Regions from separate parts of the Streptomyces sp. NBC_00569 genome, predicted to be linked through region 2. Evidence: riboswitches for the same ligand, from Rfam matches in the RefSeq annotation. Region 2 holds a riboswitch; each other region holds the start of a gene.
What was found. A riboswitch is a leader RNA that binds a small molecule or an ion and turns the genes downstream of it on or off. The one in region 2 is predicted to bind cyclic di-AMP.

Region 1 (2,180 bases), 5.7 Mb from region 2:
CGGCTCGCGGGAGCTGGTCCTCCACGATCTGGTCGAGGAGCTTGCCGCGCACGGCGAGGTTCGCGTACCGGAAGGAGTGCTCGGGGGTCCGGTCGTCCAGGAGGACGGCGAGACGGTCGGCCCAGCCCACGAAGGCCCCGTCGGGACCGGGGTCCCCGACGCCTTCGGTGAAGCTGTCCCCCACCGCCGCGTAGGACCGAATCGTGCCGCCGCTGAGTGATCTCGATTCGTTTGCCACGACCACACATCTTTCACCCTGCGATGTGACCTACGCGACCGTAGGCAGGGGTTGACGGGTGGTGATATAGCCCACCCGGTCAGTTTCGAGATTTGAGGAATACGACGGGGACACGTGAAGGGGCGGGCCCGGAACCGGACCCGCCCCTTCACGTCACACCTCGCCCTCAGCGAGACACCTTCACGTCACACCGTCAGGGTCGGGGCGACGTCACAGCGTCGAGGTCAGAGCGAGACACCGTGCGCACGGAGGTACGCGGCCGGGTCCACGTCCGAGCCGTAGCTCGGGGTGGTGCGGATCTCGAAGTGCAGGTGCGGGCCCGTGACGTTGCCGGTCGCGCCGGAGAGGCCGAGCTGCTGGCCCACGGTCACGGTCTGCCCGGACGAGACGGAGAGGGACGACATGTGGGCGTACTGCGAGTACTTGCCGTCGGCGTGGTGGATGACGACCTCGTTGCCGTACGCGCCGTCAAGACCGGCCGACACGACGGTGCCCGCGGCTATGGCCTTGATCGGGGTGCCCGTCGGGACCACGAAGTCGACACCGGTGTGGTAGCCGCTGGACCACATACTGCCCGCGGTCTTGTAGGCCGTGCCGATGGAGGCGCTCTGGACGGGCAGCGTGTAGCCGGCGCCGGTGGCGGCCTTGGGCGCGGAAGCCTGCGTGACGGGGGCCGCGGCCTTCTGGCCGATCGTCAGCTTCAGGCCCGGATGGATCAGGGACGGGTTGTCGCCGACGGCCGAGCGGTTGTCGGAGTAGAGCTTCTTCCAGCCGCCGCTGACGTTCTGCGCGGCGGCGATCTTCGAAAGAGTGTCCCCGCCCTTGACGGCGTAGGTCTTGGCAGCGGCGGGAGCGGCCGCGGCCTTCACGACCGAGTGGGCGGCCGCGGGAGTCGCGGCGTGGGCACCGGTGGCACCCAACAGCGGCAGCGCGAGCGCGGCGCCGCCCACGCCGGCGACGACGATCGTGCGGGCGAAGCCCTGGGACTTGGGACGGCGGTGCTTACCCTTCGCGGGCATGGGGGGTTCCTCTCCGTCGCCTGCGAGGTGAGCTGTCGGGTTCGGACTGGAGCTGCCCGGCCGCGCCCGTTTCGGGCACGGCTTCACCCCGAGCCGTTCCGGTGTCCCGGAATCGGCGGTCTACCTGGGTCCCCCGCTCCTGCCGAGCACGGATCGATGTGCGGTTTCCGGGCGGCGGCAGGATGAGGCGGTCCGTCCGGATTGCGCTGAACGTAAGCGAGCGGAGAGCGCGGGGACAAGCCGCGAATTCCCCTGGCCATTCCGGTTCTTGATCCTTGAATGATCCTTTCCGGAAAAGGCCGTCACGCTCCGTCGATTCGCGATCTTTGCAAGTGCGATACCTGCTGGAAATTCATTCGGGCCCGTCGCCACACACGGTCACCGCTATGACCCTGCTCACCTATCGGCCACCATATGGCCTCATTTCGGGGTTAGTTATCTCGTAACGCCCTATTGCCTACTTACCTGCTTATTTCGGGCATTCAGCACGCAATCGCCGGCCTCTTCTCACATGGTTGCCCCCGGCAGCCATGTCGTATCGTCGAAGGCGCCCGCAGGCGAGCAGCGCCGCGGTCGACCGGGAGGAGCCCCCGTGACGCAGCAGGTCCCGTCCACCGAGCCCGAGTTGGCCGGAGTGCGCAACTTCCGCGATGTCGGTGGTCTCCCGACCGTGGACGGCCGACGGGTCAAGCAGGGCGTGCTGTTCCGCAGTGGTCACCTCGCGCACGCCACGGATGAGGACGCCGCGTTCCTCTCCTCGCTCGGGCTGCACACGATCTTCGACTTCCGCAACGCCGCCGACCAGCGCCTCGAAGGCCCCGACGTCACGCTGCCCGGCGTGCGGAACGTGAATCTGCCGCTGACCGACCCGGCGGACGGCGCCGAGTTCTGGCAGATGGTCCGCGACGGCAACCTCGACGACC
Region 2 (2,180 bases):
CCCCCGGCGCCAGGTGAGCCGACGATGCTGCCGCCCGAACTGCCCCCGCTGCCCGCGCTGACGCGCGCCGAGTGCGACCTCCTCGACCGCTATCTAGAGGTGGTCGACCTGCTCGGCAGGATCAACCCGGCCAGAAGCAACCACACATATGGCGGACTGCGCGCTGCGCAAGCACTCGTCGGCAGGGCGACGGCCCTCAGGGACGCTCTGACGCTCATGCATCAGCGGGGCGAGAGCGAGGTCCACGCGACGACGCTCGCCCAGGCTTTGCGGGTCCTGGACGGAGAAAGAAGGGCACAACGGGTCACAGTTCCACCGGAGCCGGTCAATTGACGGTGCGTTCGAGACCGAAGCGATCCGATGCGAACTGTCCGGTCCCGGATCGAAACGGACCAGAAGAGGTACCCACATACGGAGTAGCCGGCACCCGCACATGCGAACCGGAAAAGTTGCGCGGAACGCCTACGCGAAGTCCGGGATTCCGCCTTCCGCTGCTGGTGCGGGCGTCGTCGGGACCCCGACGACGGGGTGGAAACGTGCGCTGTCCACCCGAACAGGCCAGCCGTGAGGACACTCACTCAACGCCGATTCGGCGCTGCATTCGCGCCGTTCGTGCGTGAAGATCCCTTCCGACGACAAGCCCCCGCCACCGCGGCGGGGCGGTCCGTGCGGACGCCGAGTCCTGCCGCCGTACGGATGCCAGGTCGACAGAAGTGGATCGGCAGGAGTGGAGGACCCGAGCACGACGGGCCGCCGGAGCTGTTTTCCGGGCCGGTCCTTGGGGTGAAGCCGCACATCGCGGCCGGGCAACTTCGCCAGCCCGAATCCGACAGGTCATCCTTCACAGGCGGCTGACGAAGGGTTGCGCATGACTGCGCTCAATCGTGTCCCGTCGCTGCTCGCCCGGGCCGGAACCGCCTCGGCCCTCACGCTCGCCGTAGCGGGTGGCAGCCTGCTGGTGCCCGGAGCCGCGCCCGAAGCGGAGGCCGCACCACCGGCGACGAAAGCACTCCAGATCGCGGCCTCCAAGAAGGGAAGTCCCTACCGGTGGGGCGCCACAGGGCCGCGCACGTTCGACTGCTCGGGCCTGACGCTCTACTCGTTCAAGGCCGCGGGCAAGAAGCTGCCCCGCACCGCCGCCCAGCAGTACAACAAGACCCGCCATGTCTCCGCGTCCCATCGAAAACGCGGTGACCTCGTCTTCTTCCATTCGGGCCGCGGCGTCTACCACGTCGGCATCTACGCCGGGAAGGGGAGGATCTGGCACTCGCCGAAGACCGGTGCCGTGGTGCGGCTCGAGCGGATCTGGACGAAGCGCGTCTGGTACGGGCGCGTGCGCTAGCGCAGCCTGGCGGGTCCCCGGGAGCTCCAGGGACCCGCCAGGCACCGGAGAGTGTCACGCCCGCCCGGGCCGCCTCGGAACCGCGCAATGGGGTACTCGTGGTCGTATGGACGAGGACCGAACCGCAGGCGACGAGGACGCCCCACGCGACCCGGGCCCGCCGAGCGGAGGCCGGGACCGGCACGAGACGCCGCTGGAGCGCGCGGACCGGAACTTCGGCGAGCTGCTCCAGGAGCTGAGAGTCACCCAGACGGGCGTGCAGATCCTCTTCGCGTTCCTGCTGACGCTGGCGTTCACTGCGCGGTTCCCGTCGCTGGACACCGTGCAGCGCGCGACCTACATCGCGACGCTGCTGCTCGCGGTGCTCGCCGCCGCGCTGCTCACGGCGCCCGCGGCGCTGCACCGCGCGCTGTTCCGGCGCGGTGTCAAGCCGCAGATCGTGCAGATGTCCTCGCGGCTCGCCACCGCCGGCCTGAGCGTTCTGGCGCTCGCCCTGGCCGGGTCCGTGCTGCTCGTCGTGGACGTCACGGCGGGGCGGGCGGCGGGAATCGCGGCGGGAGCGGGCACGTTCGCGGTCTGCGCGGGCCTGTGGGGTGTGCTGCCGCGTCTGGCGCGGCGCTCGCTCACCCGGGCACAGGAAGAGGGGACGGGCACTCCGCCCCCGTAGCCGCGTTCATACCTGCCGGACTTCCTCCTGTTGGCCTTCGCCCCTGCCGACCCTCACACCTGCTGGACAGGGACCGTCCACGGCAGGGCGATCCATACGGTCTTGCCGCCTTCGGGGGTGGGCCTGACCGACAGGCTTCCGCCGCACTCGGCGGTCAGCCAGCGGATGATC
Region 3 (2,180 bases), 2.8 Mb from region 2:
TCATCGGCGCCTTCCGGGAGGCGGCCGAGCAGGAGGCGACCCTGGAGGCGGTCGCGCAGCGCCTGGAGCGGGCGCTCGCGCGGGAGGGGATGCGGCGCAACGGCCTCGACGAGTTCGAGGGCTTCACCACGGCCGTGCTCGCCGAGATCCCGCACGGCAACGGTCTCGTACGCGTCATCAACCGCGGCCACCCGGAGCCCCTGCTCCTGGACGGCGACGGGGCGCTCAAGGTCCTGTCGGCGCCGGAGCCCGCGCTGCCGCTCGGGATGGGGGACCTCGGCACCTGGCCCGACCGCGCGTCCGAGACGGAGTTCCCGAGCGGGGCGACGCTGCTGCTCCACACCGACGGTCTCTCGGAGGCGCGCGACGCGCAGGGCACCTTCTACGACCCGGCGGCCCGGCTCGCGGGGCGAATGTTCCCAGGGCCCGATCCGCTGCTGGCCGCGCTCACCGCCGAGGTCCGCCGGCACACCGGGGGCGGCACGACGGACGACATGGCGCTGCTCGCGGTGAGGCGGCCGTGAAGCAGCCGTGAAGCAGCGGTGAGGGCCGCCATCACCTTATGTAGTCGAACGGCGTCGCTGCGCATAACATTTGACAAACCGTCAGATGGGCGACCCGTTCCGACGGCGGGTCAACTCGCCCGATTCCGCCCGCTCGTGCCCCGATAAGTCCAGGCCAAAGGCGTTAACGATCAGTCGGAACGGCTTGGAATCGGGCCCCGGTGTCTATTAACGTTCGATAACGCAGCGCGGTCGTCCCAGCCGTCACAAGAGATGGCTCCGTGCGCACGCGCCTAATCCCGCAAGGGAGCCGGGGAACCACCAACTTGGGGTGAATCGGACGTCTTTCCTTGCGGAAGGCGTCGGTAGGAGACCTTCCTGCTCCGAACCCGTCAGCTAACCCGGTAGGCGAGAAGGAAGGAAAGGAGCGCGCCCCAGTGGCGTCCAACCGGCCTGCCCCAGAGTTCTCCTATGCGCCGATCGACGAAGAGTTCGGCGAAGCGGACGAGCGGACCTGGGAGGAGTGGAACCCCACCGAGGAGTCCGTCCGTCCCGTACGCGGCAGGCACCGCGTGGCCAAGCAGCGCGGCGGTCTCGCGCGCAGCTCCACTGTTCTCGGTGTCGGCGTGATCGCGGCCGTCGGCGCGGGCGGCATCGCCACCGCGCAGGGCGGCAAGCCTCCCGTCCACATCTCGATGCCCGACCTCTCGGCCGTCAAGGACTCGCTGCCCGACGCCAAGTCCCTGCCCGGCGTGGGCGCGCTGATATCCGACGTCTCCGGAGATGACGACGAGTCCGGCACCAGCGCGACCCCGCTGACCGGCGCCGGCATCTCCACCGCGGACGCCCGGCAGGGCACGACCGCCGGTGAGGCGCTGCGCGCCCGCATCATGCAGCAGGCCGAGCAGCAGCAGGACCAGGCCGTCGACGCCGAGGCCGCGGCCGCCGAGGAGGCCGCCGCGAAGAAGGCCGCCGAGGACGCCGCCAAGGAGCAGGGCGCCGCCGAGGCCAAGGCCGCCGCCGACAAGAAGGCGGCGGAGGAGGCCGCGAAGAAGAAGGCCGAGGCCGAGCGCCTCGCCGAGCTCGCCAAGAGCTTCACGCTGCCGGTCGCCTCCTACACGATCACCGGCACCTTCGGTCAGCCCGGCTCGATGTGGTCCTCCGGTTACCACACGGGTCTCGACTTCGCCGCTCCGACGGGTACCCCGCTGAAGGCGATCCACTCCGGCACCGTCAAGGAAGCCGGCTGGGCGGGCGCGTACGGCTACCGCACCGTCCTGGAGCTGCCGGACGGCACCGAGCTCTGGTACTGCCACCAGTCGTCCCTCAACGTCAGCGCGGGCCAGAAGGTGACCAGCGGCGACGTCATCGGCCGCGTCGGCGCCACCGGCAACGTGACCGGGCCGCACCTCCACCTGGAGGTCCACCCCGGCGGCCAGGCGACCGGGGTCGACCCCGCGCCGTGGCTGCGCTCCAACGGCCTGACGATCTGAGGCTCGCCACCCTCCGAACCCCGGCGGTCCTGACGGCGACCCCCCGACGTCAGGGCTGCCGGTCCGGCGTGCCCGGAATATCTTGATCCATTTCGGTGTTGTGACAGGCCATGACTTCTCTTCGCACGCTTGGCTCGTCAGACCTCGAGGTGTTCCCGCTCTCCCTCGGCGGCAATGTGTTCGG
Region 4 (2,180 bases), 4.9 Mb from region 2:
ACCGGCCGGGCGCGGTGCAGACGCAGCTCCTGATCGGCCGCGTCGGCGCGGACAGGCACGACCGGGTGTGGCCGGCCCAGGTGCTCGGCACGTACTGCCTGGGCGGCACCCTCACCTCCCGCCTGGACCGTGTCCTGCGCGAGGAGAAGGGATACACCTACGGCGTGCGGGCGTTCGGCCAGGTGCTGCGCTCGGCGCCGGACGGGACGGGCGCAGCGATGCTCGCCATCAGCGGCTCCGTGGACACGCCGAACACGGGTCCGGCGCTCGACGACCTCTGGAAGGTGCTGCGCACGCTCGCCGCCGAGGGTCTCACCGACGCCGAACGGGACGTGGCCGTACAGAACTTGGTCGGAGTCGCCCCGCTCAAGTTCGAGACCGCCGCGGCGGTCGCGGGGACGCTCGCCGATCAGGTCGAGCAGCACCTGCCGGACGACTTCCAGGCGGAGCTGTACCGGCGGCTCGCCGCGACGGGCACCGTGGAGGCCACCGCGGCCGTCGTGAGCGCCTTCCCGATGGACCGTCTGGTGACGGTGCTCGTCGGTGACGCAGCCCAGATCGAGGAGCCCGTCAGGGCGCTCGGCATCGGAGAGGTGACCGTCGTCACGGGCTGACCGTGACCGGTGTGCAACGAGGGGCCCCGGTGGGCGAGATGACCACCGGGGCCCCTGTATGTCCGAATTGAACCAGTGGTTGCCTGTCTGCCCTGTGGCATGCGCTACAAAAGCCCGGTTCCGTTTGTTGATTGAAAGATGCCCCGCTTAGCGTCGGTCCGGCTGTCCGCCAGATGTACGCCGCGCCCGCGGCACCGGACGGTCATCGCCGAGTCCCCCAAGGCGCGAGCCGGGGGAGCCGGGGACCCACCGTCCCTGGGGTGAATCGGACGCCCTTCCCTGAAGGGGGTCCGTAGGAGACCTTCCTGCTCCGAACCCGTCAGCTAACCCGGTAGGCGAGAAGGAAGGAAAGGATCAGCCACTCCATGGCGTTCACCCGTGCCACCGGGAAGCACCGTCGCCCGAGCCGTCTCACGCGCACCACCGCGCAGGTCGCCGGCGTCGCCGCGCTCACCACGACCGGTGTCATCGGAGGCCTCGCCGCCCCCGCCCTCGCCGCTGACGACGCGTCTCTCGAGCAGACCGGCCTGACCAAGGCCATCTCCATCGGCGACTCCCTCGCGGAGCAGATCGACGCGCAGGCCGCCGCCCAGCAGCATGCCGCCGACGTGGCCGCCGCGAAGGAGAAGGCCGAGGCCGCCGCCAAGAAGAAGGCCGAGGAGGACCGGCGCAAGGCCGCCGCCAAGGCCAAGGCCGAGCGCGAGGCCAAGGAGCGCGCAGCCCGTGCGGCCGAGCGCAAGCGCCTGAACGCCTTCGTCATGCCCGTCACCGGCTCGTACGTGTCGACCGCGTACAAGGCCAGCAGCGGCCTGTGGTCCTCCGGCAGCCACACCGGCATCGACTTCCACGCCGCCAGCGGCACTTCGGTCCACGCCGTGGGCGCGGGCACCGTCGTGGAGGCGGGCTGGGGCGGCGCCTACGGCAACAACATCGTCATCAAGATGAACGACGGCACGTACACGCAGTACGGCCACCTGTCGTCCATCGGCGTCTCCGTCGGCCAGACGGTCATCCCGGGGCAGCAGATAGGCCTCTCCGGGGCGACCGGCAACGTCACCGGCCCGCACCTCCACTTCGAGGCGCGCACGAGCCCCGAGTACGGCTCGGACATCGACCCCGTCGCGTACCTGCGCCTGCACGGCATCAACGTCTGACCTTCGCCGCGCAGTCGCGACGACGTCACCGAAAGCCCCGGCTCACCGAGCCGGGGCTTTCGGCGTCACCGGCCACGCTCGTCACCGACGCGGCTCGTTCGCCCCCGGCTGCGCTGTCCAAAAAATATCCATGGATTACGGCCTGCCATCGGAAATTCGCGCCCGCTGGAATAGAGTCGCCGGGCAGGCGCGCTGAACGGATTTCAATCGCGCTGTACGAGCGACTGTCAACCGCGTTTCGCGGGGATTAAGGCGGAGGTCGGTTCATGCGCATTCCGGCGCACTCGGTATGCACGGCGATCCGCGACGACATCGTCTCCGGTGTCCACGAGCGCGGCGGCAGACTCACCGAGGAGGTGCTCGCCCGCCGCTACGGAGTCTCCCGCGTCCCCGTGCGCGAAGCGCTGCGCAC

Region 1: it holds a riboswitch for cyclic di-AMP, as region 2 does, so the genes downstream of both, OHO83_RS11100 (M23 family metallopeptidase) here and OHO83_RS36835 (C40 family peptidase) in region 2, are expected to answer to the same signal.
Region 3: it holds a riboswitch for cyclic di-AMP, as region 2 does, so the genes downstream of both, OHO83_RS24420 (M23 family metallopeptidase) here and OHO83_RS36835 (C40 family peptidase) in region 2, are expected to answer to the same signal.
Region 4: it holds a riboswitch for cyclic di-AMP, as region 2 does, so the genes downstream of both, OHO83_RS14480 (M23 family metallopeptidase) here and OHO83_RS36835 (C40 family peptidase) in region 2, are expected to answer to the same signal.

Annotation. Positions count from the first base shown of each region.
Region 1 is NZ_CP107783.1:2,429,727-2,431,906, forward strand. Features, by position in the region: gene OHO83_RS11095 (SGNH/GDSL hydrolase family protein) at 1-238, opposite strand, end outside; gene OHO83_RS11100 (M23 family metallopeptidase) at 463-1,257, opposite strand; cyclic di-AMP (ydaO/yuaA leader) riboswitch at 1,262-1,423, opposite strand; gene OHO83_RS11105 (tyrosine-protein phosphatase) at 1,850-2,180, shown strand, end outside.
Region 2 is NZ_CP107783.1:8,172,308-8,174,487, reverse strand. Features, by position in the region: gene OHO83_RS36845 (ATP-dependent Clp protease proteolytic subunit) at 1-17, shown strand, start outside; gene OHO83_RS36840 (hypothetical protein) at 25-333, shown strand; cyclic di-AMP (ydaO/yuaA leader) riboswitch at 688-865, shown strand; gene OHO83_RS36835 (C40 family peptidase) at 869-1,342, shown strand; gene OHO83_RS36830 (DUF6328 family protein) at 1,449-2,009, shown strand; gene OHO83_RS36825 (ATP-binding protein) at 2,063-2,180, opposite strand, start outside.
Region 3 is NZ_CP107783.1:5,412,959-5,415,138, forward strand. Features, by position in the region: gene OHO83_RS24415 (PP2C family protein-serine/threonine phosphatase) at 1-524, shown strand, start outside; cyclic di-AMP (ydaO/yuaA leader) riboswitch at 784-929, shown strand; gene OHO83_RS24420 (M23 family metallopeptidase) at 941-1,996, shown strand; gene OHO83_RS24425 (aldo/keto reductase) at 2,107-2,180, shown strand, end outside.
Region 4 is NZ_CP107783.1:3,223,354-3,225,533, reverse strand. Features, by position in the region: gene OHO83_RS14485 (M16 family metallopeptidase) at 1-614, shown strand, start outside; cyclic di-AMP (ydaO/yuaA leader) riboswitch at 811-966, shown strand; gene OHO83_RS14480 (M23 family metallopeptidase) at 980-1,768, shown strand; gene OHO83_RS14475 (GntR family transcriptional regulator) at 2,035-2,180, shown strand, end outside.